4 regions of the Vibrio syngnathi genome follow, and region 1 is predicted to be linked to each of the others. Evidence: predicted binding sites of a transcription regulator. Region 1 holds the regulator's gene; each other region holds the start of a gene.
The links. The regulator PurR, encoded in region 1, represses purine synthesis genes. The targets are predictions, from matches to a motif close to TNANGNAAACGTTTNCNTNA.

Region 1 (8,327 bases):
TGGCGCATTTGGTTGAAGCGGGTTCTGATTTCTTCTTGATGCCTTCTGAATTTGAGCCTTGTGGCTTGAACCAAATCTACAGCATGGCTTACGGCACTTTACCGATTGTGCGCTCTGTCGGGGGGTTAAAGGATAGCGTCAATGACTACGATCAGGATCCCGAGATAGCGACCGGCTTTGCTTTTGAAGAGCCAACACCGCAAGCATTACTAGCGGTATTACATCGTTCATTACTACTTTATGCACAAAATCCATCTGAAATTAAGCGCGTTCAGCTTTACGCGATGCAGCAAGATTTTAGTTGGGAGGATGCAGCAAAAGAATATCTTACGATGTACCATTCTGCATTTTAACGTGTTGACTTAGCTTTAAAATTCAGTTGTTGAATAACAACAGCTCATAATAAAAGAAGGCGCTCTGATAGTAGAGTGCCTTTTTGTTTTCTGGTCAGATCACATCACGTTTACGAAGAGAAAGCTTGCAAACTCATTTTAGTCAGGTAGAAAAGGTGGTCAGGTATTCACATGACTAGTGTTGGGTTTGACACTATTATCACTTAAAATTCTTAATTGCGTGATATCCTTAGTCATCGCCTTGTGATGAGGCTTAGCTCCATAAATAAATTAAGCGATAGGTATGTCTGAGAGTTTATTATTTCATAAAACATTTACTCACCCTACGAGCGATGAGTGGGTTGTGTTTGTGCATGGCGCCGGAGGCAGTTCCTCCATTTGGTTTAAGCAGATCAAAGCCTATAAACAGCATTTCAACTTGCTTCTCATTGACTTGAGAGGGCATGGTAAATCAGACAATATACTTAAAGATCTGATTTCGAACCGTTATACGTTCAAATCAGTAACGCTCGATATACTTAAAGTGTTAGATCATCTAAAAATCCGATCCGCACACTTTGTAGGCATGTCTTTGGGTACGATTATCGTTCGCAACGTGGCTGAATTGGCGGCAAGCCGAGTACGTTCGATGGTGCTTGGTGGTGCCGTTACTAAACTTAACACTCGTTCTCAAGTCTTAATCAAATTAGGAAACTTGAGTAAGCACATCATTCCTTATATGTGGTTATATAGCCTTTTTGCTTATGTTGTGATGCCGCAAAAAAGTCAGAAAGAATCACGTCACCTATTTATCCGCGAAGCTAAAAAGCTGTGCCAAAAAGAATTTAAACGCTGGTTTATCCTAACTGCTGATGTAAACCCTCTTATGAAGTACTTCAAAGATAGAGAGTTGCCGATCCCAACCCTTTATTTGATGGGAGAACGTGACTACATGTTCATCAAGCCCGTAAAAGAGATGGTTGCAGCGCACGAGTCGAGTGAGTTAGTGGAAATAGCGAATTGCGGACATGTGTGTAATGTAGAAAACCCTGAAGAGTTCAACCAACGCTCTATCGCGTTTATTCAAAAGCAAATTCAGTGATTCTCTAGATCCTTGATCAGAACATACTTGAATAGAATTGAAATAAAAACGGGAAGCTAATAATAGCTTCCCGTTTTTATTTTGAGGGAGGAGTATCGTTCGTTATGTTTTTATTCTGGTGATGCAGCACCGCACTGCCAACAAGACCCGAATTGTGCTTCATTGATTTCATGACACTCACCACAACGCCACTCTTCATAGATGATCGAATCTTGCTGTTTTTGGTAGTCATTGACGATCGTACGGGCTTTGTTAGCGAGCTCTGGCTCATATAACCATACGTAAGGGTCTGTATCTTCAGTAAATGGGATTTCCCCTTTTAAACCAAACAAACCCTCACCACGGACTTCACACGCAATATTCTCACTTTCTAACAATCCACAGATGATATGAGCTTCTGTCGGATTCGATGCACTGAAGATTTTCATTGAAATAGAACCTTATTTGGCTGCATGCATTATTTAGCTATATAAGTTATTTAGTTATATTCGTTACTCAGCGACAGGTGCTGAGCGAAATTTATTCATCAACCATTTGGCAATAATTGGGAACACACCCAGTAAGGCAAATGACAACAGTACTGAGGGAGACACGATACCCGAAAGTGAATCAATTTCTGCGAGTTGAGTTCCGGCATTCAAGAAAACGGCAGTACCCGGCAACATCCCGATTTGACTTGTAATGTAGTAACGACTAACCGACATCGGTGTTAGACCCATCAACAGATTAATAAGGAAGAATGGGAACACGGGAATTAGACGCAGAGAAAACAAGTAAAATGCGCCATCTTTTTCAACGCCTTTATTGATGGTGGCTAACTTGTCACCAAACTTGGTTTGGATCCAGTCACGTAACAAGTAACGGCTACTTAAGAAGGCGAGGGTTGCACCAATGGCACTTGCAAAGGACACCAGTAGTAAACTGTTCCAGAAACCAAACAGCGCAGCGCCTAACAGCGTAACAACGGCAGCGCCAGGAATTGAGAAAGCCGTAATCATGACATAAGCGACAAAGTAGATAGCGGCAGCGGCAATGAAATTGCTCTCGATGTAGTCATTCAAAACAGCTTGTTGGGCTTTCGCATTTTCAAGCGTTAAGTACTGGCCGAAATTGACGCCTAACAAGACGATGGTTATGACCAACACAATACCCAATATCATTTTTTTACTCATTGATACTTCCTCTAAATTTTCAATGCATACCATTAGTTTTTCAATGTATACCATTAGTATAGATAGACAGGCAAAGCATAGAATAACTTTCACCAGATATAAAAAAAGCCGCAAAAATGCGGCTTAATTATCTAGATAGTTTGCACTGACAATGTTAATTGACGTGATTGATAAGCTCTTCACGACGTTGCTGCGGTATAACAGACCAATGTGTACCATTGATCGCGCCTTCTAGCGCCCATAACAGTTCAATACTGACAGAAGACGCATGCGATTCTTTGATGGCGTTAAATGCGTTTACAGAGCCAGATTCATATAAACGTTCTACAGAATCGATCCCTGCCTTTTTCAACATCCGCTCGGTGGCGAGTCGAAGGTTAGGCAGATCTTTGAGTCGAGTTGGTTTAGCAGAAGATTGTTCAGCTTTCTCTTCTTTAGCAAAACCTAGAGACGTAGTCGCAAGCTGCAAGATTTTCTCTTGGTCTTGCCATAAGCCTTCAGGTAAAGCGAAATATTTAGTAACGACAGGAAAACCACGTTTTTTGTAGACGTATGGTTGAAATCCTTGTTGTTCGAATTGTTGCGTTGTGCATTTGTCAGATCGTATATGCAACTGGTCATTCACAACCAGGGCAAACATTGTGTCATCAGCAAAAAGCCCGAATCCACCAAACATTGAGCGTGACTTAATTTTTCCTAGGGGCTCAAATAATTTCATTGAGTCCTTTAGTATCGGTTTATCCATGTTATTTATCTCGGTGTATTTGAACTACGCCACCAAATAAGCAGGTCCGAGAGATTAGCAAAATGTTGCAATTAAATTGTCAATAGGCTGTAAATTACTAAAGTATTAGCAGTTACTGCATTTTGCCATCGGTAACCCCGCTACCATACCAACGAGTGGTTTAGGCCGGAAGCTTTGCGTCCCACTTTTTCAAGTGGTTTGCCCTGTGCGTGACTGGGTTATTAGAATAAAGTTTTTGTTGAATTAGGCTCACACTTCTTACTTGAAAATGTGATATTGCTTCAATTAATGATCTTCGAATTATGCATGCAAGTGCATTTTGTTTGTTGAGAAAAAAAACGCACCTAAAGGTGCGCTTGATTAAACTAAACTCATTACATCAATTAATTTAACGTTTTAACTGTACTTCGTTCAACAATTTCAGGGTGCATTTCGAAGACGCGTTTTTCGTGGTCTTTGTCTTTTATACGCTCTAGTAGTATTTCGAATGCATTTTTACCAACACGGCGCTTAGGTTGGTGAACCGTCGTTAACGGTGGAGAGAAGTATTCAGCCAATTCTATGTTGTCGTAACCGATCACTGAGATATCTTCAGGAATACGAATGCCTTTTTCTTGCAATCGGCTCATCAGTCCTAATGCCATCGTGTCGTTAAAACAGAATACAGCGGTAGGGCGATCTTCCATCTCAATGATTTGGTCAGCAGCAATCACAGCTGTGTCACATTCAAAGTTGCCTTCGATGATCATATTTTCATCGGCAGTAATCTTCGCTTCGTTGAGTGCGCGTTTGTAACCCGCGATGCGTTCAACACATGCCGCTTTGTCTAAGTGGCCACTTAAACAAGCAATCTTGGAGTGACCGTGCTCAATGAGGTACTTGGTCGCTAGGTAACCACCTTCCTCAGAGTTGTCGATGATCTTATCTGCTTGAGAACTCTCAGGGCCCCAATCCATAATTACTTTAGGGATGTCAGCGTGACGGTCTAACATGCCTCTCAGTTCTTCAGTTAGGTCAGAACACATAACTAAGATGCCATCTACACGTTTCTCTGCAAGCATTCGAATGTAGTCACGTTGCTTCTCATAGATACCGCCCGTATTACACAGGATCAAAGTGTAACCTTGACGGTAGCAGTAGCTTTCAACACCATCGATAACTTCAGAGAAGAATAGGTTAGTTGATTGAGTAACTAGCATGCCGATAGTGCGGGTTGTATTGCACTTCAAACTACGAGCAACGGCACTTGGTGCATAGTTCAGTTCGTCTACGGCTTTATTTACTTTTTCTTGCGTCGCTTCTGCAACAAAGCGAGTTTTGTTGATTACGTGAGAAACGGTTGTTGTTGATACGCCTGCTAAGCGAGCGACATCTTTTATAGTGGCCATGGTTTTATCCTATTAGAAGCTACTTTCCCAAAGTACGGAATGAAGTAGCCGTTAAGCTACCTAACTAAGAGCTTAAATTTGTAGGGCTCTTTGGGTACTAAAGTGCTAAAAAACAAAAAACCGCTATTGAGCGGCTTGTCTTAACACCGAAATGCTCAAAACTATAATAAGCATAGCATTTCGTGAATGTTTCATATTTTATCGTTTGCGGTCACAATTTTAGACTGACTAGAAATTACTCGCAATAAAATTCACCCGGAAATCCGGGTGAATTGTCACATTCTTCTGAATTTATTTAACGAGTCATCCAATAAGCTTATTCACCAGCGAGGTATTGGGTGTCCAATTTGCAGAATGCAAGTAGCAGAGATGAGACTGAAGCGTAGAAACCGAATTCGTCAACGTCATGACATTTAACGTTGAACTTTGGTACCCAAGTAAGAAGTTGTTGTTCGATAAATTGCTGTTGAACAGCGAAGGATTTCTCTAGTTCTTCTTCAAGTTCAGTTTCGTTCGAACGAATGATGAGATTACCTAGGAAATCGAGTTCGATAGCAATGTGGTCAGCTGGCTCTTTCAGGTCTTGGTTAACCACCAAGTTGTGTTTAGCCATGATCTCTTCCATATCTTTTGCTGGCTTATCGTTCAAAAGGCCAGTCTGGCCGATATACATAGAAGCGTAAGGAAGTGCGCCATGTTTATCAGTCTTTAAGAATAAGTCACAGAAGTCAGCAGACAATTCTAATTGAGCATCTTCACGTGTTTGTAGACGGTTTAGCGCATCCACTAAGCTATCAATTGCCGGCTTTAGTGTTTCATTTTCGCCTAAACCAGTTAGGAAAGAACGAATTTCAACAGAGTGGTAGTGATCGAGTTCTTCTTGAGTGAGCTCTTTAGCGAACAAGCTTGATAGCCACCAGTATATTTCTGCTCGTTGTTCGTTGAATGCTTTCGTATCTTTCATTTCTTAGATCCTGATTTAGTCTTGTGGTGTGTGTATACCTAGCATCGTCGAGTGATTTGGGTATAGGCACACCAAGGCTGAATAACAAGGTTATTTGCGAAACGCAAAGTTACTCGTTAGTAGTAATGCCTATATTGAATTGCGATGGGCGACAAATAGCAAGGTTTAAGATTGTCTTGTATCAAAAAAAAATCATGTTTCTGGCTTTTATCTTCTGTAGTACTAGAATTGTTACGAGTTATGAATAGAATGGTCAATGAAACTATTAAATAAGAAAAGTGGTGTAGATGAGCTATCACGTATTAGTCGTAGAAGATGATGTGGTAACCCGCAGTAAACTGGTTGGATATTTCCAGAATGAAGGTTACACAGTGAGCGAAGCTGAAAGCGGTGCTCAAATGAGAAAAATGTTAGAAGAAAATAACGTTGACCTCATTATGTTAGACATCAACTTGCCAGGCGAAGATGGATTGATGCTAACTCGCGAATTACGCAGTCAATCAGACATTGGCATAATTTTAGTTACTGGACGCACGGATAGCATTGACAAGATCGTTGGCCTTGAAATGGGCGCTGATGATTACGTTACTAAACCTTTCGAACTTCGCGAGTTGTTGGTTCGAGTTAAAAACCTCTTGTGGCGCATTTCGGCGGCTCGTAAGACAGCAGCGGTTGCGGTAGAAGAAGCAGGAGACGAATCTGTGGTTCGTTTTGGTGAGTGGACGTTTGATATACCTCGCCGTGCATTAAGTAAGAATAACGAGCCGGTGAAATTGACCAAAGCGGAATATGAACTGTTGGTTGCGCTCTCTTCTTACCCTAACCAAGTTTTAAGTCGTGAACGTATCTTGAATATGATCAGCCATCGAGTGGACGCGCCGAATGACCGCACTATTGACGTGTTAATCCGTCGTATGCGTGCAAAAATGGAGTTTGACCCTAAAAACCCACAAATTTTTGTGACAGTTCACGGTGAAGGTTACATGTTTGCTGGTGACTAATTTCCCGTGGAAAGCTGGTTTCAGTAACGATACTTGAACGTAAAAAAAACCGAGACATCAATGATGCCTCGGTTTTTTTGTTACTGAACTTTTTAATTGTTTATCATCGGAGTACTGCTCTCGACAGGGTCATTACTTGTGTCTAGCCAATCTCGCAAGCTTTGCCAAACTAATCCCATCGTCTCATGCCAATAGCGCTCAGTCTGCTCGAGATAGATAGCCTTAGGCATGTACTTATTCCATGGTTCAACGATCCCTTCTTGTGCAAGGTAGTTGGTTGGAGCTGGTAATGGTTTCATGCCAGCGGCATTGAATTCATTAAGTGCGCGAGTCATATGGCTAGCTGATGTCACGAGCACCATTTTCTTATTCTTAACGAATGCAGCGGCTTGGCGAGCTTCTTCCCATGTATCTTTCGCGGTCTCAAGTAGAATGATGTCGGGTTTTGCCACGCCGAGTGCTAGCGCTACTTTAGCCATCATTTTTGCGTTGCTCACCTCAGTGCCTGCGCCATAACCAGACAAAATGAGTTTAGCTCCAGGGTAAAGACGTAAGATACGAATCCCTTCACTTAAGCGCATCAGACCGGTGCGGCTAAGTTCTGATGTTGGCGGGATTTGGTCATCAACAACGTGACCACTTCCAAGAACCATAATGTAATCGACGGTATCATCGATAGGTAAAAAAGCGGTGTGTTGCCTTTCCATTGGCATTAAAAGTTGACTAGAAACAGGCTGGAAAGCGATTAGGAAAATACCACAGAGGGCTGAGAGGGTAATTAGGCAACCTGTCTTCCGTTTTGCAGTAAACATCACTAGGGCTAAACCCAGAAAAGCGAGAATTAACATTGCTGGCAGTGGCATCAGTAACGAAGACACTACTTTTTTCAGCTCAAACATATCCGAATAGTCCGAAAAAACATCACTTAGTAGTAAAAAGAGACATCGCCTCTTTATTCCTGAAATTCCTGTGACAGAATAGCAGGCACGATAGGACATAATAACTCAAGTAGCCGTGACTGAAGACCGTAATTTCGACGATATTGCCCACAAATTTGCAAAAAACATATACGGCTCTGACAAAGGAGAGATCCGTCAGTGCATCGTATGGGAAGATTTAGAACAAGCTTTGAGCAAATTTGAGCAATCCGCTTCGCCGTTGCATGTGCTTGATGCCGGAGGTGGGCTTGCTCAAATGTCGCAAAAAATTGCGACACTAGGCCACAACGTTTCTCTGTGCGACCTCTCTTCTGAAATGTTGAAGCTAGCGGAAGAAAGCATCGCAGAAGCAGGTTTACTCGAGCAGTATCGTTTTATCCATTCTCCGGTACAAAAAGTGGCAGAGCATCTCGAAGAGAAAGTCGATTTTGTGATGTTTCATGCCGTAATGGAATGGTTAGCAGACCCTAAACAGGCGCTTGATTTGTTGTTGGAACAAGTAAAACCCGGTGGCATCGCCTCGATAATGTTTTACAACCACCATGGTTTAGTCCTGAAAAATGTGATTTGTGGCAACATTCCTCATGTATTGAATGGGATGCCACATCGAAAAAGGTTTAAGCTGCAACCACAAAAAGGCTTGAGGCCTGAAGAGGTTTATCAATGGATAGAAGACGCTGGTTTA
Region 2 (8,327 bases), 260 kb from region 1:
CGCTTTCATTCGTTCAGCTTTTAATCCTATTAAAAAGTGTCTCAAACGCTGCTGGTCAAACAGTTTCTCTGCTGAGAATCGCCAACCAACGCTTTCAAAACCTTCACCTTGGTTGGTCGCTTTGATCATGCCGCTTTCTGGCATCGGTAATTCTGAAGCGAGCAGCTTTTCTTGTTTATGGGCGTGGTGGTGGTGCGCTTGTTGATTGAAGAAATGAGTGTCTCCTTCGAACTCTTCAAAAGGGATTTTTCCATGGTGAGCAAAGATCAACTTAGTATTCGGCTGACAAATCTCGGTGACGTATTCAGCCAGTTTCTCTGCGTCGCCATCTTGATATAAGTCGACTTTGTTACCCACCACGGTATCGGCAATGGTGATTTGCTGATTGAAGGTATCGTGATCTGAGTAGCGAGAATCAGAGAGCTTACGCGCATCGACTAAAGTAACGTTTTTCTGCAGTGATAGTACTTTACGATAATGCTCAGAACACAAAACTTGTAGCACTTCTTTAGGGTGACCAAGCCCTGTTGGTTCGATTAACAAGCGATCTGGTTTGGCTTCGCTAAGCAGTTGATTGAGCGCGATTTGCATCGGTAAACCTGCCGCGCAACACATGCAACCGCCGGGTACTTCACGAATGAACACTTGTTGTTTGGTCTGGTTGCCTTGAATCAAACTGCCATCAACGCCGATTTCTCCAAACTCATTCACTAACACTGCCCAGCGTTCATTTACTGGCTTGTTCGTCATTAAGTTGAGAATCGCAGAGGTTTTTCCTACTCCCAGGAACCCGGTAATAATATTGGTTGGAATACCTAACATCGGTGACTTATCAGAGCTCATTGACAATTCTCCTATAGCCTTGAACTAGGGTGTGGTTGGCTGAAACCACAGACTCTGAAAACGCAGAGTACTCAGGTGGTACTGTCGAAATGCTATTTAAATCAAACCCTGAGCCTATATTGGTCATTGGTGGAACGTGGAAGTGCTCCGGTAAGTTGAGCCCATCTACCACACAGTTGTGTCGAATGACGCAACCTCTACCAATTACAGCATTGAATACCACTGAGTTGAAGCCAATAAATACGTCGTCACAAACTTCACAAGGGCCATGTATGATCGAACGATGGGCAATAGAAGAACGCTCTCCGATGGTAACTGCTGCTCCTGCTTTTGAGTGAATAACCACACCATCTTGAATATTGGTATCGCGCTTAATCACAATCGCTTCCATACCACCTTGTTCGTTAACCTCGTCGGCACGAATGACGGCGTAGGGTCCGATAAACACGTTATCTTCAATGATGACTTTACCGCAGATGATAGCAGTCGGATCAATAAATGCAGTTTCCGACACGTTGGGCATATGGCCGCTTGGGTTTCTTCTTAACATATAGATTTCTTGTTTTAATGAGTTAATTTACATTTGTATTATCTTAATTGTTCTTGATTTTGAGCGATGACTGACCCGCTTACATTATGGGTAACAATTTGGATGGGACAATCTCGAAAACTGGCGTCTAGATCGTGATGCATGGTTGTAGAGTCGTTGTGGATCAAACTTAGATCTAGTAGTGAGTTTTGTCTTAAATTATCAACAATCGTGATGTTATAACATATCGCCAAGTTGAGTAAACGTACTTTCTCATTAAAAGTGTTAAGGGGAGCGGAGGAACGATGTTTGGTTAGATGGGGTGGCAAGTGTCATTGAAGGCACGGTATATAGAGAAGCATTCTAATTGTTTGTATTAGCCAAATTCGAATTAAATTCTGAAATGATACAAATGTCATATTTAATAATGCTTACTTAGTAACCTCTGTTGAGTTGGATATCAAATCAAGTGGCTGATTTTATTGGGTATAGGATAAATGTCGCAAAAATTATCTTTTAGAACACTAAAGTTTTAAATTCTGCCTTTAGCTAGTTGGTTGAAATATAATATCACATCGTACCTGTTGGTTAGGTGTTTTTTAGCTATATATGTGACTTTACAAGAGAGTTATCTTTCTGATTTGAAAGAATAATTAAATAGATGAGATAAAAAAGTTGGCGAAAATCAGAAGCTTGGCATACACTTTCCTTGTAAATGACCTTATCTCATTGATTGAATAGGGTAAATGCTTTGGCGCTACTGAAGATGGTAGCAATGTATAACATAGCTTTGAGGAAAGTTTTATGGCACTCACTAAAGCCGATTTGGCTGAGAACCTGTTTGAAACACTCGGATACAGCAAGCGGGATGCCAAGGAAACGGTTGAAGTGTTTTTCGAAGAAGTTCGTAAAGCACTCGAAAATGGCGAACAGGTAAAACTGTCTGGTTTTGGTAACTTTGATCTTCGCGAGAAAAACGAGCGACCTGGTCGTAACCCGAAAACTGGTGAAGACATTCCAATTTCTGCTCGACGTGTTGTTACTTTTAGACCGGGACAAAAATTAAAGGCCCGAGTCGAAAATATTAAAATCGAGAAGTAGCCAAGCAATAGACCACGCCAAGCGTGGTCTTTTTGTATCTGCGTGTTATGCATCATTTGCTGACTTTCTTGTCACTAGTTTCTCTTAGTGGTATCACCTGACTCTCTTTTCTTAGCTGTCCTCTTTCTCTTTAATCATCATTAGTGACATCCCTATATTTATCTTTCTGATAGTAATTAAGCAATTAAGCAATTAAGTAATGAAAGCAATGCGAGAACGCTAGTAAAAAGAAAGGGCTGCGATTATGCAGCCCTTTGTTGTTTATGATAATTGCTTAGTCAGTGATTAAGCCGCTTTAATGTGCGTTGTAATGTACGGTTGCCATGCTTGTTGGTAAAGCTCTAAAGATTGGCGTCTTAGACTATTTATTTGTGCCGCTTCGATATCGTTGATTGGACGATGTTCTGCAATGGCATGACGCTCAATGCCTTGGATAATTTCATACAGTTCGTGCTCAGGGCCACTTTTTACATCAGCAATCGCTTTTAAGTGAAGTTGAACTTCGGCAATGATGTTGGTCTTTGGTAAACGAACCAACAAGTTAAGGTCACGGTAGCCAGAGTCGGCTGGTGATTTAAACTTGTTTTTCAGCTTAACAACGTCCGCTTCACGGCTTAGTGCTTCGTAAACTTCAACCAAGCTCTCTACATCGTTCGCGATGATAGTTGCACGGGCTAAGTCGGTAATTTTTGTTACGTCACCATCAAGCTCAAGAGCGATTTTTTCTTCTGCTCGAGCTTGTGATTTAACGCCAGCAAATAGCGCTTCAGAATTGGTGAGCAGGGCAGTACTTTTACAGATGGTTTCTAGTTCAGCTTGGCCTTGGTGCGCCTTGCTGTACAGAATATCGAAGTCGGTGTAAGGCTGAGTCGGGCGTGAGTCGAAGGCTTTGATGCCGTAGAGGCCGCTCAAACTATGACGGAATACGTTTGATGAAACTTGGTTTTGCGCAGGAGTGCGCGTTTGATCAGTCGAACTTGTTGAAACAGGTGCTGCTGCGAATGCAGGCGCTCGGCTCAATACCAATAGCATTAGGGCCGTCGTGCGGAGAAATACACTCATTCAAACTCCAAAATACAAGGTTACAAAAACGGGTAGTCAAAAGGGGTAACCAGTAACGCATAAGAGTAAAAACAGCTTAACTAAACTCACTACATATTAAATGGGGCTAGTTAAGACAGAAACCAACTCTAACGTTTAATATTGCTTTAAAATGTGAAGATATAGACAAATAATCCAACCGTTAGTTCCGCAATTATCAGAACTTTGAACTTAGCCAGTTTCTGATTTTATCGAAACCAATGTGGTACTTTAAACCAAGCTAAGGTTGCTCTTACCTCTCTATACTGTACCCTTGCATTATGACTGTTTAACATGAACGAAAGATGAATAATCCTGAATTTTGGCACAATAAATGGGCAGCCAACCAAATTGGTTTCCACCTTGAAGATGTAAATCCACTTCTGATTAAATTTTGGGAAAAGACGGAGCCTAGTTACGAGAAGAGTGTGTTTGTGCCTCTTTGTGGCAAAAGTGAAGACCTGATTTGGCTAGCGACCAAGCATGAAGAGGTTCAAGGTGTCGAATTAAGCCAGATCGCGGTTCGCGCATTTTTTGCAGAGCACCTTTACACCCCGACTGTGACTCAAATCAGTGGTCAGCACGAGTTGTACCAATTCGATGAGCTTAACGTTTACACGGGTGATTATTTCACCGCGCCCATTCAGCCAGTCGACATCATTTATGATCGCGCGTCTTTAGTGGCATTGCCTAAAGAGATGCGAGTGCAGTATGTAGAGCGTTTAAAGCAACTGTTAAAGCCTGGTGGTAAGATCCTTCTGGTGACTCTAGATTATGACCAAAGCGAGATGGCCGGGCCTCCGTTTAGCGTACCTAAGTTAGAAATCGAACAGTTGTTCGCGGGATACAAAATCACATTGTTGAATCAAGATATCGCAGACGATGAACATCCGAAGATTGCTAAGAAAGGTTTGTCTCGATTCAGTGAAGAAGTGTATTTGATTGAGTCTGACGCTTAAGTTCAGTGAGCTTTCAAGCGAAAAGACCGCTCAAATAAAAAAGAAGACACCAACAAAAAGACGGGCTCGATAGCCCGTCTTTTTTATTGTTCAAATCTGAAGTTGTGATTGTTCAGAATGAAATCGCTGGTTAGTAAATTACTTTTACTTTAGAAGCACTCTCAATTGCATCTTCAATCGCTGTCTCGGTGCTGTTACGACGAGTAAGCGTCACACCTAAACGACGGCGACCATCGATATCAGGTTTACCAAACAGGCGAACTTGCGTTTGTGGTGCGTCTAGAGCCTCTGTAAGGCCTTCAAAACGAATGTTGGTTGAAGTGCCTTGACCAAGGATAACCGCAGATGCACATGGGCCGTATTGCGTGATTGATTTGATTGGCATACCCGTAAACGCGCGTACGTGTAGTGCAAATTCCGATGAATCTTGAGACATCAATGTTACTAAGCCAGTATCGTGTGGGCGAGGGGACACTTCGTTGAAGATAACGTGATCGCCTTTAACAAACAGCTCTACGCCGAAAATACCGTGACCACCTAGTGCGTTAACCACTTGTTCAGCCGTGTATTGAGCAGCTTTAAGTGCGTTGTCTGACATCACTTGTGGCTGCCATGATTCACGGTAATCACCATCTTCTTGACGGTGGCCGATTGGTGCACAGAAATGAACGCCGTCGACTGCGCGAACGGTTAGAAGCGTGATTTCGTAATCAAAATCGATGAAGCCTTCAACGATCACACGACCGGCACCAGTACGACCACCTTCTTGTGCGTAGTCCCAAGACTTCTGAATGTCTTCTTGTGTTTTGATAACACTTTGGCCTTTACCTGAAGAACTCATTACTGGCTTAACAACGCAAGGCATACCCACGAATTCAATAGCGGCAGCAAAGTCTTCAAAGGTGTCTGCAAAGCGATAAGGAGAAGTGCTCAATTTTAGCTCTTCAGCAGCTAGGCGACGGATACCTTCGCGGTTCATCGTTAGCTTGGTCGCATTTGCAGTGGGAACGACATTTAAGCCTTGTGCTTCTAGCTCTACCAACTTGCTGGTGGCAATAGCTTCAATTTCAGGAACCACATAATCTGGCTTTTCTAGTTCAATGATCGCTTGAAGTGCATCACCGTCTAACATGTCTAAAACATGGCTACGATGCGCAACTTGCATCGCTGGTGCGTCTGCGTAACGGTCACATGCAATAACTTCCAAGCCTAAACGTTGGCACTCGATAGCAACTTCTTTACCGAGTTCACCTGAACCTAATAGAAGCACACGAGTAGCATTTTCACGAGTAGCAGTACCAAACATAGAAATTCCTTCCGATCTTTTGAACGATTGATTGAAAACGGGGTGATCATACTTATTTCAATGATAAAAGCAAACGTTTGCGCGGTTGTTGCGTTAATTACAGGCATAAAAAAAGCAGCTCTGTAAAATGGAGCTGCTTCTTTAAAATTTTGTTAATTAGATGTGCTTAGATTGCTAAGTAAGTCACTGGTATGTCGGGATTAATCGCTTCCAACGTAGACTGCGTATCCGCCAAGTGACTGATGCTACCTTCAGCGATTTCAACCAAGGCAGCACTTTCAATTTGTTCAAAATCGAAGCCCGCCAGTTTAAGTTGAATCAACGCCACTTGTAGAGGTGGTAGGCTAGGGTTGAACGCTGCGTTTTCTGCGTAAGCACCCGTGAAAATCTCACCTGACGTCAGTTGTAGTGAAACACCACTTAGGTTTCTGGTGTAAGGAGCGTGGCTGCGGTTTAGTGCTGCTAGTGCTTCTACAACAATAGGCGTTGTTTCTTCAGTCGTGTGCTGATGATCAAGCTTAGTCATTAGGCCAGTCGTCACACCTAAATCAGCAGGGCCGAACGAGTCTGGCAGGTATTCTTGCAGAGACATTTCATCACGTTGTGGAAGCTGAACTTTAAGCTCTTTCGCAGTGGTCAGTTCGTTCATGAACTGACGACAGTGACCACAGGGGCTGAAATTGATCGTGATATCGGAGATACCTTGTTCGCCTTTCATCCAAGCATGGCTGATTGCAGATTGCTCAGCGTGAACGGTTTGACCAAGTTGAGCACCAGCGATTTCAAGGTTTGCACCAAAATACAGAGTACCAGACAAACCACGTACGATTGCACCAACATAAAAGTCAGATAACGGCGCGTAAGAATACGCAGCGGCAAAAGGAAGTAGCGCAATACGTAGCTCGTCATCCGCTAAACCACTTGCTTGCAGTAGGCTAGCAAATTGTTCTGGAGACAATGTCGCGTCAAAGTTGTCTGCTAATACGATGTCACTCAAAAGTGCTTTGATTGCTGTTGGAGCACTTTCCAGCGCCAGGGTAATACGACTGTTCATGTTGAATCCTTAATTGACCTTAGGCTTTAAGTTTATGCAATACTCAGGAATTTTCTGTGACAAGTATCACTATTAGATTGTTGTTGTTACATTGGCTTGCATAGTTAGAGTGAGGTCACACTTGAAATCGATTGCAATAGCTATTTTTGCAGTTGATATCGCACTTATTGCCCGTAATAGAGCGTAACTAGTCTGCTATTACTAACTAAATGTGAGAAAAAAGCCCAAGCAGGCACTGAAATCAACAGTATTCTGGTTGGGCTGAATCGTGTGGTGAGGTTTTAGTTAAGAATAGAACCAAACCACGAGCGAAAATATGCTCGGTGCAATGATTGAGGTAATGACGCCACAAAGTACAAGCGCTAGAGAGCTGAATGCAGCATCTTCCTGATTCTTTTCAGCACATGTCGCAGTACCTAAAGCGTGAGACACAGTACCCATGGTTAAACCACGTGCGATAGGGCTTTTAATGCCAATGAGATTGTAGATTGGGTAAGCAAAGATTGCCCCAAATAGACCAACAATCAATACCAGTATTGCCGCAATCGCTGCTTCACCACCTAAATGGCTCGATACTTCCATAGCAATTGGCGTGGTGACTGACTTACCTAATAAACTCGCAATCAAACTTAAGTCCGCTTTAAAAGCCACGGCGATTAATGCTGTCGTTGTCATCGACATCACACTGCCTAGCGTGCAAGCGAAGGTAATGATTCGCCAGTTTGCTCTGATTTGAGGTAGTTGTTCGTAAAGCGGGTAAGCAAGGGCAACAACCGCAGGCTGCAGCATGTAGGTAATCCATGTGTTGTCTGCATAGTAAGTCTCAAACGGTACTTTGAAGAACGTGAGTATCGGAATGATGATACCAATACTGATTAGTAGGGGATTACACAGCGGTGAGTTTGCTTTTTTACTGACCCAACGAGCAAACAGGAATACCACGATGGTGAGTAGAATCCACATGATCAGTTACCTCTCGATAGCAAGCGGTCTAAGAACCATGATAAGGACACCAACACCAGTAACGTGCCGCCAACGGCGCTTGCCATAATTGGCAATGCGTTCGCGATGAGCATGTCGAAGTGATCCATCAACCCAACACTGATCGGAACAAACAGTAAGATCATTAGGCGGATAATCAAGCTTGCACCGGGTTGTACCCAGTGCGAAGGGACAATACCAATCACCATGGCGGCAAACAGAATCAACATGCCAAAAATACTGCCTGGGATTGAGGTATCCAAAAAGTGCTGTAACGCGTTACCTGCTGTCAGTGCTCCTATGATTAAGGTGAAGGAGATTAAGCAGTAAATCAGTTGGATCAATCTTTCTTTCAAAGTGTTACGTCTCTTGATAATGGAATTAGCTAGCTAACTTTTCTACGTATTGATAAACCGCCTTCAAGATAGCCATTTTCTTCTCGTCGCTTTCATGTTCGTGCGCGAGGTTTTCAAG
Region 3 (8,327 bases), 690 kb from region 1:
AGTCGCTGCACCAGATGACAATCCAAAAATGAAGGGGTCGGCAAGGTCGTTTTTTGTGACGGTTTGTAATAACGCCCCCACAATACCCAATCCAGCACCGCAAATAATCGCGATGATTGTTCTTGGCAAGCGTAAATGCAGTACCACTTGATCTATCGGAGAGTCGATCTGTTGACTCATCGCAGCTGAAAAAATCGTAGCGACTTGTGTAAAAGATAGATTAACGCTGCCTAAACTCAGAGAAAGCATCGCTAAGAGGGCAAAAACAGAACTGAATACGCAGGTGTTCAGTACGGTTCGGTTTAGGTTAGTACTAAGACTTGTCATGGATTTCTTGGATGCGCTGTGCCAGTTTTTCAATTGCAGCTATGTTTGCTGGCCCAGGAGTAATTTCCTCATAACGTAGAGGAAGGTATTGGGTCGTCTTTACCGCTGTGGTCAGTTTCATCGCTGGGTGTTGTTCCAAAAAGGCTTGCATGCCTTTAGCGCCTGTCCCATTTTGATAATCGAGAAGAATAATGACATCAGGGTTATGCATCGCAACTGACTCCCATGATGTGGTTCCCCAGCTGATATCCAGATCTTTCATTACATTGTCGCCACCTGCCGCTTTTATCATGGCGCTCACTGTCGCGTATTTCCCGGCAGTGAATGGTTTATCTTCCCCTGAATCATACAAAAAGACTTTAAGCGGAGTTTGATTCTTGGTTTGCTGTTGAATCTGTACTAATTGCTCTTTCCACGTGGAAATCAGTGTTTGAGCTCTGTCTTGATGACCAAATAAAGTCGCAAGGCGTGTCACGTCATCGAACATCTGTTCCATGCTAGCTGGTTGCTTATCTTTACGGATGTGGCTGCAACTCTCATTCAGAATTAAAGTGTTAATGCCAAACTCTTTCAGTGAATCAGGCGTGACTGAGCCGCCCAGACGCATACCATAATTCCATCCTGCGAAGAAAACATCAGGGTTTGCATTAACTAACACCTCCAAAGACGGATATTTCGGTGCGAGCTCTGGAATGTTGCCCTGAAGGCGATTAAATTCAGGGGTCGTTTTGTAGTACCCGCTAATACCGGTCACTCCGATCATATTCTCTTCAAGCCCGAGAGAAAATGCCATCTCAGACATATTGATATCGTGAGTGATTAAGGTTTTAGGCGACGTATCTAACGTAAGTGTCGAGTCGCAGTTTTCTACCGTGATTTGAGCTTGTGCGGACATGGAAAGTAAGAAAGTAAAAGTTAAAGCTGATGCTGATAATTTATTCATGAAAGATCCTGTCCTTGGTCGAGTTCAATGTCGAAAAACTTACTTGTTTTCTGTGTGCGCTTATTGGTTGTGCTGATTAAATCTACTTCAAAAATCGGCTGAAGCTGTTTGTGGGTCAGTAGCTCTTCTACTTTTCCTTTCGCGACCAGTTCACCGTGTTCCAAAATCACAATGTGCGTCGCGAATTTGGCAGCAAGGGAAATATCATGCAGTGAGCAAATCAGTGTTTTACCCAGTTCTTTCAATAGCGATAAGACTTCCCCTTGAGCGCATGGGTCTAAGTGGTTTAGAGGCTCATCCAATACCAGGAACTCGGCGTTCTGACATAAAGATCGTGCAATATGCGCTCGCTGCTTCTGGCCTCCTGAAAGCTGTCCCATTCTTCGTTCGAGGAAAGTATCAATCTTTAGTGCTTTACTGATTTGGTCAACTGAAAAGCTAGAAGTGGCTTGATGAGAAGCGGTAAGTTGAATGTACTCTCTTAGAGCTAAACGGCTATCCACTTGACTGTGCTGTGGAAGGTAACTGATTTGTTTTGCTCTTTGCTGGCAAGTTAGTTTACTTAGTGGCAATTGGTTTATTACGACTTCGCCTTTGAAGGGAAGCAAATTAACCAGCGCCTTTAATAGCGTGGTTTTTCCAGAACCATTGCGTCCAATGACTACCCAGCGCTCACCTTGACTAATTTTCAGATCGAGTGGGTGTAGTCGTTGAGTGTTTTGTTGTTGAACAGAAAGTCTGTGGCAATAAAACATGAGTTACTGAGAATGGTTTGTTTTTAACAAGTGCCATTACATTAAAATTTAAACGTTTACGTAACATTGATCTCAGCACGTAAAATCCCCACAATTATTAAAATAAACTATTAGTTAACGCTTGTATTACTTGAAAGGGTTAGGATTGATTAGTGAAAGAATAGAAGAATAGAAGAATAGAAGAATAGAAGAATAGAAGAATAGAAGAATAGAAGAATAGAAGAATAGAAGAATAGAAGAATAGAAGAATAGAAGAATAGAAGAATAGAAAGCAAAAAGCCTCTGAGAGCAGAGGCTTTTAAAATTACGTTGTAGCTAGGCGTGTTGCGTAATGCTTACAGGCCTGCGAAGTCCGCTAGGATTGCTGCTTTATCAGTAGCTTCCCAAGGGAACTCTTCGCGACCGAAGTGGCCGTATGCAGCTGTCTGCTTGTAGATAGGCTGAAGCAGGTTCAGCATCTCTTGAAGACCGTATGGACGTAGGTCGAAGTTTTGACGAACCGCTTCAATGATGATTTCGTGAGCTACTTTCTCAGTACCGAACGTTTCAACCATGATAGAGGTTGGATCTGCAACACCAATAGCGTAAGACAGTTGAATCTCACAACGGTCAGCCATGCCAGCAGCAACGATGTTTTTCGCTACATAACGCGCTGCGTAAGCTGCAGAACGGTCAACTTTTGATGGATCTTTACCAGAGAATGCACCGCCACCGTGACGAGCTGCGCCGCCGTAGGTATCAACGATGATCTTACGACCTGTTAGACCACAGTCACCCATTGGACCACCGATTACGAAACGGCCTGTTGGGTTGATGAAGAAGTTAGTGTCTTTGTTGATCCACTCAGCAGGAAGTACTGGCTTGATGATCTCTTCCATTACCGCTTCACGTAGGTCAGGTGTTGTTACTGAATCACAGTGTTGAGTTGAAAGAACAACAGCGTCGATACCAACGATCTTACCTTGGTCGTATTGGAAGGTTACTTGAGATTTCGCATCTGGGCGAAGGAAGTCAAGCTTGCCGCTCTTACGGACTTCAGCTTGCTTCTTAACAAGCAGGTGAGAGTAAGTAATTGGAGCTGGCATTAGGATTGGCGTTTCGTTAGTTGCGTAACCAAACATGATGCCTTGGTCGCCCGCACCTTGATCTTTAGGATCCGCTTTATCAACACCTTGGTTGATGTCTGGAGACTGCTTACCAATGGTATTTAGTACAGCACAAGAGTCAGCGTCAAAGCCCATATCAGAATGAACGTAACCAATTTCACGTACTGTTTCACGAGTGATTTCTTCGATATCAACCCATGCTGACGTAGTTACTTCACCACCAACCATAACCATGCCGGTTTTTACGTAAGTCTCACAAGCAACACGTGCTTTTGGATCTTGTTCAATGATGGCATCAAGAACAGCATCTGAGATTTGGTCTGCAATTTTATCTGGATGGCCTTCTGATACAGATTCAGAAGTGAATAGGTGCTTAGCCATGAGAGCTCCACTTTTAGTTTAGTTTTTAGTTGCAAATAGTTAAATGCAAATAATTTATGCCGTCGCAATCAAGGAAGCGCCGCCATTAAATACAGTATATTTTGTAGGTGTTTCTACATCTAGACGGCTATTTTAAATTCCAACGGTCGAATTACAAGCTCTTTTTTATGATATGTCATAACCAAACGTTTGCGTGTTGGTTGTGGAAAGCCATGTTAAGTGATGTAAATGATCGAAAATTGCGGAAAATGACCGTTAAAGTGCCAGTAAAACGTTTGCAGTCGCTATAGTCGTTTGAGAGAATACCCGCGCTAATAAAAATGAAAACTTTAGCATCCATCTCTTTTTTAAATCGCTTATGTAACCAGGAGCAGACATGCCTTCTCGTAAAGATCTAGCCAATGCAATCCGCGCACTTAGCATGGACGGTGTTCAACAAGCAAATTCAGGCCACCCTGGCGCACCTATGGGTATGGCTGACATCGCTGAAGTTCTTTGGCGTGGCCACTTGAACCACAACCCAGCAAACCCAGAGTGGGCTGATCGTGACCGTTTTATCCTGTCTAACGGCCATGGTTCTATGCTGATTTACTCTCTGCTTCATTTAGCAGGTTACGAGCTTTCAATTGAAGATCTAAAAAACTTCCGTCAACTGCACTCTAAGACTCCAGGTCACCCAGAGTACGGTTACGCTCCTGGTATCGAGACAACAACTGGTCCTCTGGGCCAAGGCATCACCAACGCTGTTGGTATGGCAATGGCTGAGAAAGCATTGGCTGCACAGTTCAACAAAGAAGGCCACGACATCGTAGACCACTTCACTTATGCATTCATGGGTGATGGTTGTCTGATGGAAGGTATCTCTCACGAAGCATGTTCTCTAGCGGGTACGCTAGGTCTTGGTAAGCTAGTCGCTTTCTGGGATGACAACGGCATCTCTATCGATGGTGAAGTTGAAGGTTGGTTCTCTGACGATACACCTAAGCGTTTTGAAGCATACGGCTGGCACGTAATCCCTGCAGTAGATGGTCACGATGCTGACGCTATCAATGCAGCGATTGAAGCGGCTAAAGCTGACCCTCGTCCAACGCTTATCTGTACTAAAACTATCATCGGTTTTGGTTCGCCAAACAAAGCGGGTACGCATGATTGTCACGGTGCTCCACTAGGCGCTGATGAAATCACAGCAACTAAAGCAGCATTGGGTTGGGAACACGGCCCGTTCGAAATCCCAGCGGATATCGCAGCTGAGTGGAACGCGAAAGAAGCAGGCGCAGCGAAAGAAGCAGCGTGGAACGCTAAGTTTGACGCATACGCCGCGGCTTACCCTGAGCTAGCAGCAGAATTCAAACGTCGTACTAACGGCGAACTACCAGCTGAGTGGGAAGAGAAAGCAAACGCAATCATTGCTGATCTTCAAGCTAACCCAGCAAACATCGCTTCACGTAAAGCATCTCAAAACGCACTAGAAGCGTTTGGTCAAATGCTTCCAGAATTCATGGGCGGCTCTGCTGACCTTGCGCCTTCTAACCTGACTATGTGGTCTGGTTCTAAGTCTCTTGAAGCAACTGACTTCTCTGGTAACTACATCCACTACGGTGTACGTGAATTCGGTATGACGGCTATCATGAACGGTATCGCTCTGCACGGTGGTTTTGTACCGTATGGTGCAACGTTCCTAATGTTCATGGAATACGCGCGTAACGCAATGCGTATGGCTGCTCTGATGAAAGTTCAGAACATCCAAGTTTACACGCACGATTCTATCGGCCTAGGCGAAGATGGCCCTACTCACCAACCGGTTGAGCAGATCGCGTCTCTACGTCTGACTCCAAACATGAGCACATGGCGTCCATGTGACCAAGTTGAATCTGCAGTGGCTTGGAAACTGGCTATTGAGCGTAAAGATGGTCCTTCATCTCTAATCTTCTCTCGTCAAAACCTTGCACAACAAGATCGTAATGTTGAGCAAGTTGCAAACATCGCTAAGGGTGGTTACATCCTGAAAGATTGTGAAGGCAAGCCAGAGCTAATCATCATTGCAACTGGTTCTGAAGTTGAGCTTGCTGTTGAAGCTGCAGCACAACTAACCGCTGAAGGTAAAGCGGTACGCGTAGTATCTATGCCTGCAACTGACGCATTCGATAAGCAAGACGCTGAATACCGTGAGTCTGTACTTCCATCTGACGTTACTGCTCGTATCGCTGTTGAAGCTGGCATTGCTGACTTCTGGTACAAGTACGTTGGTTTCGGTGGCAAGATCATCGGTATGACAACGTTCGGCGAATCTGCACCAGCAGGCGAGCTATTCAAAATGTTCGGTTTCACTACTGAGAACGTAGTAAAGACAGCTAAAGAATTATTAGCGTAAAGTCCGCTTATAAATAAGAGAAAACGGAGCCAAGTGGCTCCGTTTTTTTATGCGTGCAATATTGAACCTAATGCTGATACAAATGAACTTATTCGAATTCATTTCCCCAGCTATCCACTTCTTGAGTGCCACATACTTTACATTTCACATAACGATCCATGTCGTAGTAATGCCCACCATTCACTATCGAATGAACAAATAATTTAATACGACCAAGCACTGAATGATCAATATCATAACTACTGTCTTTTCGAACGAGAACTTCACTATGTGGTGTCTCTTTATTGCACTTCTTACACAAATGAGTCGCTGGGTATCCAGACATAACCTTTCCTTTGGTTGAATAAACGAGGAAAAACAAACAGCCGCAGATTCAGGTTTCTCATTAGATTTTATTTGTATATTAAATGTTATTCATCTGCCTAGTACTGATGCTTAATTTGGCGAGAGTAGTCACTGTATCTAATGTACAAATGAATCGGATTTTTGCATATATAGAGAAATGTGTGAGGGGATGTACTAACGTCACGTAATGACAAAGTGTGCTTTATTTGTAACTGACAGCTTACATTGTGGAGTTTGAACGCATTTCATCACTCATGTTCTTGAAATGAATGAGGAAGTGAGCGAATGTATCCATAATCATTTAGTGGCATAGGTTGGGTCATGGCTAATAAGATTATTTTGATTGTGGATGATAATCAGGAAATTCTCGATGCTTTAAGCGAATATCTAGAACGCTCAAGCTTCACTGTGATTACTGCACTTGAAGGTAACGCGATGTGGAAACAGCTAGAAACTGTCACCCCAGACCTCATTATTTTAGACATCATGCTACCAGGAGATGATGGCTTAACTTTGTGCCAAAAGTTACGCTTACGATCTCAAGTCCCTATTATTATGCTAACCGCAGTAACTGATGATGCAGATCGTATTGCGGGGTTAGAAATTGGCGCTGATGATTACATAACCAAGTCGTTTAACCCTCGTGAACTATTAGCAAGAATCAAAGCTCTACTCAGGCGTTCAACATTCAGTCACAGCACAAATGAACGTAAGTTAAAATTTATGGATTGGACGTTCGATACCCTAAAACGACAATTGAAACATGAAGATGGTGAGGCAGTCTCTCTTTCTAGCGCCGATTATAACTTGCTTACCCTTATGCTTGACTCTCCCAATCAATTATTAAGTCGTAATGACATTGCACAAGCACTCTGGGGGAGGGATGCAGAGCCACTAGAGAGAGGGATCGATGTACAAATTAGCCGGTTGAGAAGGCAATTGAGGGACGATGATAGAAATACGATTATGACGGTGAGGCATCGTGGCTACATGCTTGTGATCGACTCTCATGGACTTCAATGTTGAAAAAAAACTTCTTTCAGTCAATGGTCGTACGTATTACGTTGTCTACGTTCTTGGTTATTGTCATGGCTGAAGTTCTGGCAGGTGCAGCTTGGTTTTCCACTACCTCGGTATCTAAACGAGAATCGGCGAGCCATGCTATGTTTGCGATAGCCTCTGCAGCTTCGGACACGATAAATTACTTTTCAGGGCTTCCAGTCAATTATCGTCATTTGGTTCTCGATCAATTACGAAATATTGGGGGAACACGATTCTTTATTTCCATGAATAATCATAGGCTTCCTGTTCCTTCGCTTAGTCATCACTCTTTAGTGCCTCAAATGCAGGTGCAAGCATCAGATCTTTTAGAACAACAACTTAAAACGTCACACTCAGTACATGTCACTTTGACCAAGCGAGACGATCTTCTATTGTTTAACTCAGGTATCAAGCTGAATGAGCTGCCTGCATTGTGGAAAGATTACAGCTTAGTGTTAGGTAAGCTCGATCTCCCAATAGCGGTTATTCAAGTTCAACTAGAAAATAATGAGTGGCTCTATTTAGCGACCGTTATTCCTCTGTCTTTCGATAGCTTGACCGATAAATTTATTGATAGTCGCCAGATCACCTTTCTTTTAATTGTCACTTTTATGCTAATGGGGGTCTCTTACGTCGTGCTACAAAAAGAAATTCGTCCTTTTCGATCTCTTGCTCGCTCCGCAACGCTTATGGGGTCGGAAATGCAGATTGAAGAAATCAAAGAAGAAGGAAGTTCAGAAACCAGAGCTGCGATCCATGCTTTCAACAAAATGAATCGTCGTATTAAAGCGAACTTACGTGACCGAAATATGTTCTTTAATGCTATTTCACATGACATCAAAACACCTCTAGCCTGCTTAAAACTTCGTACAGAAATGCTCAGCGACAATACGACAAGGCTTAAATTTGAAAAGCTGTTGAATGAAGTCGAGATGATGTTAAACGGAGCGTTACAGTGCATGCGAGATAATGATATTCATGAAGAATTTGAGTGGATAGACATGAATGATATTTTTGAACAATGTGCGGCTATTCATAACAAAAACAACTTATGTGTA
Region 4 (8,327 bases), 220 kb from region 1:
CGCTGCTGGGTAGTGACCGTTGTGCTCTGCAAACGAAATAACGAATGCATCGGCTTCAGCTAGGTCACGCAAAAATGCTTGAGCGCCTTCCGCTTGGCCAATCTCTTTTTCAGTGTCTTGACTGAACATAGGAACATTGTAATCGTTGATGTTTAGAACTTTAACTTCAGCACCTTCAATCAAGTTAGCTGCGTAAGTTGCTAGTGTTTTGTTGATAGAGGTAGAGCTGGTGCTTGCGCCAAATGCGATAACTTTCATGATGTGACCTTTTCTGTAATTCCGTTAAGTGGGATTAGAATAACGTAGTCAGAAAATGGAACCATCACCAGAAATGAACGGACTCATTCAAAAATTTTGAATGAGTCTCAAATAATACCAATCACAGTCAGTAAGTGTTCAAAAGTAGCTCAGCAAAATGAAAAGGAAGGGACTGAGCGGCTAACGATAAATGACGAGCAGTTACGCTTGGTTTTGCAGTTCAACCCAAAGGTCATTAACGATAGTGCGGTCTGCTGGCGTTAGTTCAGAGCGAGCGTCATCTAAGCTCTTCTCAATACGTGCTTTTACTTCTGCTACGTCTTCAATGCTGTCCTCTTCACATGAAGCCACTGAAAGAGAAATATGACCACGTAAGTAACCACCAGCAAACAGTTCATCGTCTGATGCGTTTTCAATGCGAGCATCAATTAATTCAAGTAGTTTTTCTTCAAATTCGATAATCATAATATTCTCTTATTTCACAATAAATTGGCTAGTACATAAAGGTTCAACGTCGTAGAAGCTACGTAATGCTTCAGAGAGCATTTTCACGCGAGGCGGAAGACCAACTTCAAAGATACCCATGACTTCGCTGTGTACTTTATTCATAAAGGCCAAACGATCTGGCTCAAAATCGCCGTGTAGATTGTCACAGCTGACATTAAAAGGAAAGCCTGCACTGGTCGCAATGATCCATTCATACGCTTGTGGGCGAATTTCCACTTTTTCAAACTCAGCTTGAACCGCCTCAGTTCGGCCATCAGGCTCATACCAGTAACCAAAATCTTCCAATAAACGACGCTCAGGGCCAGCCACAAACCAATGCGCTATCTCGTGAAGCGCTGAAGCATAAAAGCCACGTGCGAAAACAATTCTGTGATGTGGGGTATCATCATCGGCTGGCAGGTAAATAGGCTCGTCCGCTCCCAGTTCTAGCTTAGTATTGAAGCTCTCGAAAAAGGTTTGATTGAAAATATTGATGATGTCTGGATATTGGTGAGTCATAAGATCAAATTTAAGTAAAAATAACTGGGGCATTTTGCGTTTTTTTAGGCGCTCGGTAAAGCCCTATCACTGGCAATGACATTAGGTTGATCATAATACTTTATGATGACAATCGATTGCTGCTTCCAGATTACACCATTTTGAGGTGAATGATTAGTTTAGCTAATCTGAAATGCCTATTCACGGTACAAATATTCATTCGTCAATCAGCGTTTTTACTACTACACTCGCGCTTCATTTTTATATCCCTATGGCCTATAAGACTCCAATTTATAGACCTAAATTATAGAGTTACAGCAATGCTACTAAGTGTTTTGTATATCATTGGCATCACGGCAGAAGCCATGACCGGCGCTCTCAGTGCTGGCAAACAAAAAATGGATTGGTTTGGTGTAATGCTGGTTGCAAGTGCAACGGCAATTGGCGGCGGTACAGTAAGAGACATTTTACTCGGCCATTACCCTTTAGGCTGGGTTGAAAACCCCCAGTACCTGGCGATCACTTGTATTGCTGGTGTTATCACAACGGGATTAGCCAAATGGGTAATCAAGCTAAAAGGCTTGTTCATTCGTTTGGATGCGTTGGGGCTTATCGTATTCAGTATCATTGGTACTAAAGTGGCGATGACCATGGGCTTGCACCCAATGATTTGCATGGTGTCTGCATTGGTGACTGGCGTGTTTGGTGGCCTGCTGCGAGACCTTATCTGCCGTCAAACACCATTAGTGCTGCATGAAGAGCTGTACGCGTCTGTTGCCCTTGTCGCTTCAGGGCTGTACTTAGGCTTACTTGAGTTTGGCATCAACGACGTAACCGCAACCACCGTTACGCTTGTGGTTGGTTACTTGCTACGTATGGCGGCTGTAAGATTCAAGTGGCGCTTACCGTCATTCCAGTTAGACCCTGAAAGCTCGGTTCACTAATTCCAGATTTGCGCTTCTAAAAAATTAGAAGCGCAAATTCATGAGAGATGGTTATTCAACACAGTCCACGTTAAAGTTCGCGATATACGTTTCTTCACGCAAATAATTAAGCGTTTCGACAAAAGAAATACTTGCGCGTTTACCAACACTAGAGTGAAGAGAATTAAATACGTTCGGTTGCGAACTAAATTCAGCTTTAAAATCATATTCTTGGCTCGAACTATTCGCACAAAACTCTAACTCATGCTTATCCGAACCACCTTCAATGATTGAAAGTTCACCAAAAAAACATTCACTTTCAGCCGTCGGTTTTAACCCTTTTATATTAAACTCTAGCGTTGCTGGTGCTTGGCACTGAAACTTTACTTCCTGCTCGCTTTCTACTGTTGTGCATGCGGTAAGAAGTAGAATCATAAACACTGAAATTAATCGTTTCATTGTTTAATAACCCCATACTGAACAAGCTCTTCTCGACTCATGTAGTGCATACCTTCGGGTTTCGCAGCTTCCAAAGTGTACCAATAGAAACTTGAATCGATATTTAACGTTTCGTAATAACCCAAGTAACGTTCATGTTCAAAATGATTTTTTGGCAGCAGAGAGCCATTCAACCCATCACTTGAACTCCATGAATGAACTCCGATTTTCGCACCTTGTTCAACGGTTCTTTTTACACCCGCTAAAAACAGATCAGTACCGCCCGAAGCAATAAGTCCAGATGAACCGATATAGCTATTCATACCAGCTTCTCGAACCATCAAACCCAGCTCCGTATTTGCTTCATCATCCGCAGAACCATTGATATTCTTAAACTCTAGCATGGTCACTTGCGGATTCTGATTTAACATATCTTCAAAAGCATCGGGAGATCCGCTACATACAACCCCAGAGAGAATGGCGGTATCACCCTTGACATAAAATGTGAGTGACCTTTCACCTTCCAATGATGCATCACACTTCGAATAGTAAACACTATCGTAATCAACAGAAGCGCAACCGTTAAGAAACAGCGTTGCTAAGAGAAGCTTTTTGAGCATAAATAATTACTCCAACCAGTAAGGGGATTCAAAGTAGATTCTGTACCTTTAAAATCTACCATAAGAAAAACAGCTCTTACGTAATTGATTGTAATTGATTGTCATTAACCGTTTAGATCTGTGGTGTTTCTGTTGTCACACCAAAGTTTTGACCACGGTGACGTAGCAAGTGATCAAGCAATACAATAGCTAACATCGCTTCTGCGATAGGCACAGCTCGGATACCAACACATGGATCGTGACGGCCTTTAGTGATTAGCTGCGTTGCTTCACCGTCTTTGGTGATAGTGTCACCAGGAACGGTAATGCTTGATGTGGGTTTAAGCGCAATGCTTGCCACAATATCTTGACCAGTAGAAATACCGCCTAAGATACCACCAGCGTGATTACTGCTGAAGCCTTCTGGAGTTAATGGATCACGGTGTTCACTACCGCGCTGATTAACGACATCGAAGCCATCACCAATCTCAACACCTTTCACCGCATTGATACTCATAAGAGCGTGTGCGATGTCGGCATCTAGACGATCAAAAATTGGTTCACCAAGGCCTACAGGCACTTTAGTCGCAACCACTTGAATCTTCGCACCGATCGAGTTGCCTTCTTTTAGCAAGTCACGAATCAGTTGGTCAAACTCAGGTACCTTGTCGGCATCTGGGCAAAAGAAAGCGTTGTTTTCGATCTCGTTCCAATCGACTTTATCAATTGAGATATCACCCATTTGAGAAAGGTATGCTTGGATTTCAACACCAAATTCTTGTTTCAGGTATTTCTTCGCAATCGCACCTGCCGCAACACGCATTGCCGTTTCACGAGCCGAAGAGCGACCACCGCCACGGTAATCACGCACACCGTACTTTTGGTGGTACGTATAATCAGCATGACCAGGGCGGAATTTGTCTTTAATTTCGGAATAGTCTTTAGAGCGCTGGTCTGTATTTTCAATCAGTAAACCAATAGAAGTCCCCGTAGTTTGGCCTTCAAATACACCGGATAAAATCTTTACTTCATCCGCTTCACGGCGAGCCGTTGTATAGCGAGAAGTACCCGGGCGACGACGATCCAAATCTCTTTGAAGGTCTGCTTCGGTAATTTCTAATCCTGGTGGGCACCCATCTACGATACATCCTAGTGCGATACCGTGACTTTCTCCGAACGTGGTCACGCGGAAATGTTGTCCGATACTGTTTCCTGCCATTACTTCCTCTAAATCAGCCATTGAGCAGAAGGTTTGATTCCTAAACCTACGGGCTAACAGCTTTACTTGTCTATTCTTCGTGAATTCATATTGGCTTTATTACCAAATGATGTAAACCCCAAAAAACCAACAATTTTAACTTTCTATTACATCAGCCGAACGAAATTAATAACGAGGAAAAATGAGTGGCGCTTTAAAGTGGTGATTTTGAATAGTTTCATAGCCAGTTAACAAAGGTTAATGAACTCGGTTTGAATACTCTCTATGTTGTAGCCCAAAATAATAAGGAGAAAAATGATGATCGAGTGGAGAGTTAAAAAATTTGCGGACCTGTCTGTTCAAGAGCTCTATGATTTCTTACAGCAAAGAGTCGATATTTTTATCGTAGATATGAACACGCCATACAGTGATTTGGATGGTAAAGATAATCACCCAGATACTTATCACGTCATGGGCTATGAGAACGAACGTCTAGTAGCTTATAGCCGAATTATGGCTCAGAAGCTTGGATACCCCATCGATGTTCTCCCTCTGCACGATTCTGATGCAGATGATGTTTGTATCGGGAGAGTGATCGTAGCGAAAGAATACCGAGGTAAACAGATAGGTAACCAGCTCATGCAAGTGAGTTTTGATACCACTAGGAAGATTTACCCTGATTGCTCAATTTTTATTTCGGCACAAGCTCATCTTAAAGACTACTATGGTAAGTTCGGTTTCGACGTCGTGACCGATCGTTACTTGGAAGATGGATGCAGTATGCTAGGCCTTAGATATACACCACAGCTCGTTGCCGTTTAGCAACAACTGAAAGACAAAGAGATCTAAAGACACAACATGGCATTGAAAGATTAAGTTGTTCTGAAATGCAAAAAACCCGACAACTCAGGGAGTTATCGGGTTTCTTTAAATAGTGGTACGCCCTGAAGGATTCGAACCTTCGACCACCTCCTTAGAAGGGAGGTGCTCTATCCAGCTGAGCTAAGGGCGCGCTACAGGAAAGGATTATACGAATTCGAATCAGTAAAGCAACGGCTTTATGTAACATTCTGATCCAAGTGAGTAAAAAAAGTGCAATAGGATTATAAGTGTTGGAAAATAGAACAAAGCAAACGTTTGCTTGATGGTAATCAAAAAGATTTTCTGGAATAATGCGCCAAAAACATCAGCCACTAACTTGAATATCAATACTAAGGAAATTCATGACTGCTCAAAATATTGATGGAAAGCTAATTTCTCAAACAGTTCGCTCTGAAGTAGCGGCACGTGTAAAAGCTCGTACTCAAGCTGGATTGCGTGCTCCGGGCCTAGCGGTTGTTTTAGTGGGTGAAGACCCGGCATCTCAGGTTTACGTTGGCAGTAAACGCAAAGCGTGTGAAGAAGTTGGTTTCGTCTCGAAATCTTTTGATTTACCAGCAACTGCCACCGAACATGAATTGCTAACGCTAGTCGATCAACTCAACGAAGACCCAGAGATTGATGGCATTCTAGTTCAACTGCCTTTGCCTGCTGGTATCGATACTACTCACGTTCTTGAGCGTATCACACCGGAAAAAGACGTTGATGGCTTCCACCCATACAACGTAGGTCGTTTAGCTCAGCGTATGCCTAAGCTGCGCTCTTGTACGCCTAAAGGCATCATTACGTTGCTTGACCGTTATAACATCGACTTACGTGGCAAACACGCGGTTGTGGTTGGCGCATCAAACATCGTAGGTCGCCCAATGACGTTAGAGCTTCTTCTAGCCGGTTGTACAACGACAACGTGTCACCGCTTCACCAAAGACCTTGAAGGTCATGTACGTCAAGCAGATGTTGTTGTGGTTGCCGTTGGTAAGCCTAACTTCATTCCTGGCGCTTGGATTAAGAAAGGCGCAGTTGTGGTCGATGTAGGCATCAACCGTTTGGAATCTGGCAAGCTCGTTGGCGACGTTGAATACGATGTGGCTAAAGAGAGCGCGAGCTTCATCACACCAGTACCGGGCGGTGTTGGACCAATGACAGTTGCGAGCCTAATCGAGAACACCATGATCGCTTGTGAGCAGTTTCACTCGAAATAGTCTGCAATGACGGCTTAGGTAGCAATAGGTATCAATGGCCTAGCCCTAGAGTAAAATAAGCTAAGCAGAATTCGAAAGCCGTAACGTGATGAACGTTGCGGCTTTTTTGATACTAAGCTATTCGCTTTTTGATATAAAGCTATTCGTTTTTGAATCAGGGCGACTCGCTTTTGATGCAGTGCTCGTTGCTACTTATCTGGTATCTCGACCTTTTCCGTCTGTTCAGAAGGCGGCAATAAACTAATGACCTGACACTCCGTTGATATGAGTTTTTCCAAATCAGAACCTTGCGTCACCAATCGGAAGTCACCCCCAGTAATCACACCAAGTGGAATCGCTTTAGGATACAGCGCGTTAAACTCATTAAGGTCGAACGCTTCGGTCAAACCCGTGCTCTTAATTTGGCAGCCTTGAGCCATCAATGAATTAAGCTTGGAATAGGTAATCCCTTCTGAAAACAGACTTCTGTTGCCATCTCGACTCACTGAGTGCCTTTCGTGTTTAGTTTCTGTCGATTCAAGCTCAAACACCTTATTTTCACCAAACTCATCTTGATAGTGCATACTGACTAGTGGGTTGGTTTGACGGTAAGGCGAAACGATCATGGCACGCCCTATCCCGTCCAATTCCAGATTATTTTCCGCGTGGCTTGAGGCTGGATTACCAAAATAGACATTGAGGTTTTCCATACGCGCCAAGCGAATGCTTTCCCAGTTGGTATCGGCAAGTACACTGTTGATGTTGTGTGTCGCCAACACCTTGGCGAACTGTCTTGCAAAATGAGTCGCGCCAAAGAAGATAACCCCTTGCGCTTTCTCTTGAGTCACACCTAACCTTCTTGCCCACCAACTTGCGGTTAGACTTTGAATCACAACCGTGCCAATGATGACCAAGAACACCATTGGCACCAGTAAATCAGCCCCTTCAATCAATTGCTTCTCTTGAAGCTTGATAGCAAACAAAGAAGAAACCGCAGCAGCAACGATCCCACGAGGCGCCATCCAGCTCAAAAACCATTTATCTGCTGAGGTAAGATCCGTGCCGATCCCGCTGATCCACACACTCAGAGGACGAGCCGCCAGCATGACGACCGCTAATAAGCCAATTCCGCCCCAACCTATTGAGAGAAAAGTCCCTGAATCAAGCCTGCTAGCTAACAGAATAAACAACGCAGAAATGAGTAACACAGTCAGGGTTTCTTTGAATTCAATAATGTCTTCAAGATCCAAGCCTTTCACGTTGGCGAGCCAGATACCCATGATAGTCACGGTTAATAAGCCAGACTCTTCACTCAGGTCATTTGAAAAAGAGAACGCGGCGAGCATTAACGTCAGCACGGCCACATTACGCAAATAGTGGGGAACCCAATGCCCTTTCAGCATCTTAGCAATCAAATGGCCACCGATGATCCCTAAGCCCAAACCAATGGTTAAAGTCAGCCCCAACGCCGACAGAACATGGCTTGTAGGATCGGCAGAAGAGACAATGTATTCGTAAACAAGGACGGCAAACAGAGCGCCAATCGGGTCAATCACTATCCCTTCCCAGCGTAAGATGCTGCCTAACGAAGATTTGGGCTGAATGCTGCGCAGCATGGGAACAATCACCGTTGGGCCAGTCACCACGACTAATGCAGCAAACAGTGCCGCCAATGGCCAACTGAAATCTACAAAGTAGTATGCAGCCACCACAATGCACGCCCATGTAATCAACATGCCGAAACTCACCAAGTGAGTCACCATGCGACCGTGGCCTCTGATTTCTTTGAAATTAAGGGTCAATGCACCTTCAAAAAGAATGATGGCGACCCCTAATGAGATCAGAGGAAACAGCACATCACCGAAAA

Region 2: the regulator PurR is predicted to act here: its motif matches at 5,884-5,903, upstream of purT (formate-dependent phosphoribosylglycinamide formyltransferase).
Region 3: the regulator PurR is predicted to act here: its motif matches at 3,690-3,709, upstream of metK (methionine adenosyltransferase).
Region 4: the regulator PurR is predicted to act here: its motif matches at 5,526-5,545, upstream of folD (bifunctional methylenetetrahydrofolate dehydrogenase/methenyltetrahydrofolate cyclohydrolase FolD).

The regions. Positions count from the first base shown of each region.
Region 1 is NZ_CP017916.1:1,139,281-1,147,607, forward strand. Features, by position in the region: gene glgA (glycogen synthase GlgA) at 1-353, shown strand, start outside; gene K08M4_RS05420 (alpha/beta fold hydrolase) at 637-1,434, shown strand; gene K08M4_RS05425 (putative signal transducing protein) at 1,545-1,862, opposite strand; gene K08M4_RS05430 (TVP38/TMEM64 family protein) at 1,926-2,606, opposite strand; gene K08M4_RS05435 (TfoX/Sxy family DNA transformation protein) at 2,761-3,351, opposite strand; cyclic di-GMP riboswitch class I at 3,479-3,564, opposite strand; gene purR (HTH-type transcriptional repressor PurR) at 3,735-4,739, opposite strand; gene torD (molecular chaperone TorD) at 5,056-5,703, opposite strand; gene torR (two-component system response regulator TorR) at 5,991-6,704, shown strand; gene elyC (envelope biogenesis factor ElyC) at 6,797-7,603, opposite strand; gene cmoM (tRNA uridine 5-oxyacetic acid(34) methyltransferase CmoM) at 7,719-8,327, shown strand, end outside.
Region 2 is NZ_CP017916.1:1,394,796-1,403,122, forward strand. Features, by position in the region: gene K08M4_RS06460 (CobW family GTP-binding protein) at 1-843, opposite strand, end outside; gene K08M4_RS06465 (LbetaH domain-containing protein) at 833-1,393, opposite strand; gene ihfA (integration host factor subunit alpha) at 2,177-2,473, shown strand; gene K08M4_RS06475 (RelA/SpoT domain-containing protein) at 2,759-3,535, opposite strand; gene K08M4_RS06480 (thiopurine S-methyltransferase) at 3,859-4,512, shown strand; gene purT (formate-dependent phosphoribosylglycinamide formyltransferase) at 4,643-5,818, opposite strand; gene cdd (cytidine deaminase) at 5,985-6,872, opposite strand; gene K08M4_RS06495 (LrgB family protein) at 7,158-7,835, opposite strand; gene K08M4_RS06500 (CidA/LrgA family protein) at 7,838-8,209, opposite strand; gene sbcB (exodeoxyribonuclease I) at 8,235-8,327, opposite strand, start outside.
Region 3 is NZ_CP017916.1:452,313-460,639, forward strand. Features, by position in the region: gene K08M4_RS02270 (FecCD family ABC transporter permease) at 1-327, opposite strand, end outside; gene K08M4_RS02275 (ABC transporter substrate-binding protein) at 314-1,270, opposite strand; gene K08M4_RS02280 (ABC transporter ATP-binding protein) at 1,267-2,025, opposite strand; gene metK (methionine adenosyltransferase) at 2,361-3,512, opposite strand; gene tkt (transketolase) at 3,889-5,883, shown strand; gene K08M4_RS02295 (hypothetical protein) at 5,972-6,208, opposite strand; gene K08M4_RS02300 (response regulator) at 6,550-7,254, shown strand; gene K08M4_RS02305 (ATP-binding protein) at 7,317-8,327, shown strand, end outside.
Region 4 is NZ_CP017916.1:914,924-923,250, reverse strand. Features, by position in the region: gene K08M4_RS04515 (NADPH-dependent FMN reductase) at 1-258, opposite strand, end outside; gene K08M4_RS04510 (YfcL family protein) at 460-723, opposite strand; gene K08M4_RS04505 (elongation factor P hydroxylase) at 733-1,263, opposite strand; gene K08M4_RS04500 (trimeric intracellular cation channel family protein) at 1,563-2,186, shown strand; gene K08M4_RS04495 (hypothetical protein) at 2,238-2,624, opposite strand; gene K08M4_RS04490 (COG3904 family protein) at 2,621-3,223, opposite strand; gene aroC (chorismate synthase) at 3,336-4,421, opposite strand; gene K08M4_RS04480 (GNAT family N-acetyltransferase) at 4,719-5,222, shown strand; tRNA gene K08M4_RS04475 (tRNA-Arg) at 5,336-5,412, opposite strand; gene folD (bifunctional methylenetetrahydrofolate dehydrogenase/methenyltetrahydrofolate cyclohydrolase FolD) at 5,624-6,481, shown strand; gene K08M4_RS04465 (cation:proton antiporter) at 6,670-8,327, opposite strand, start outside.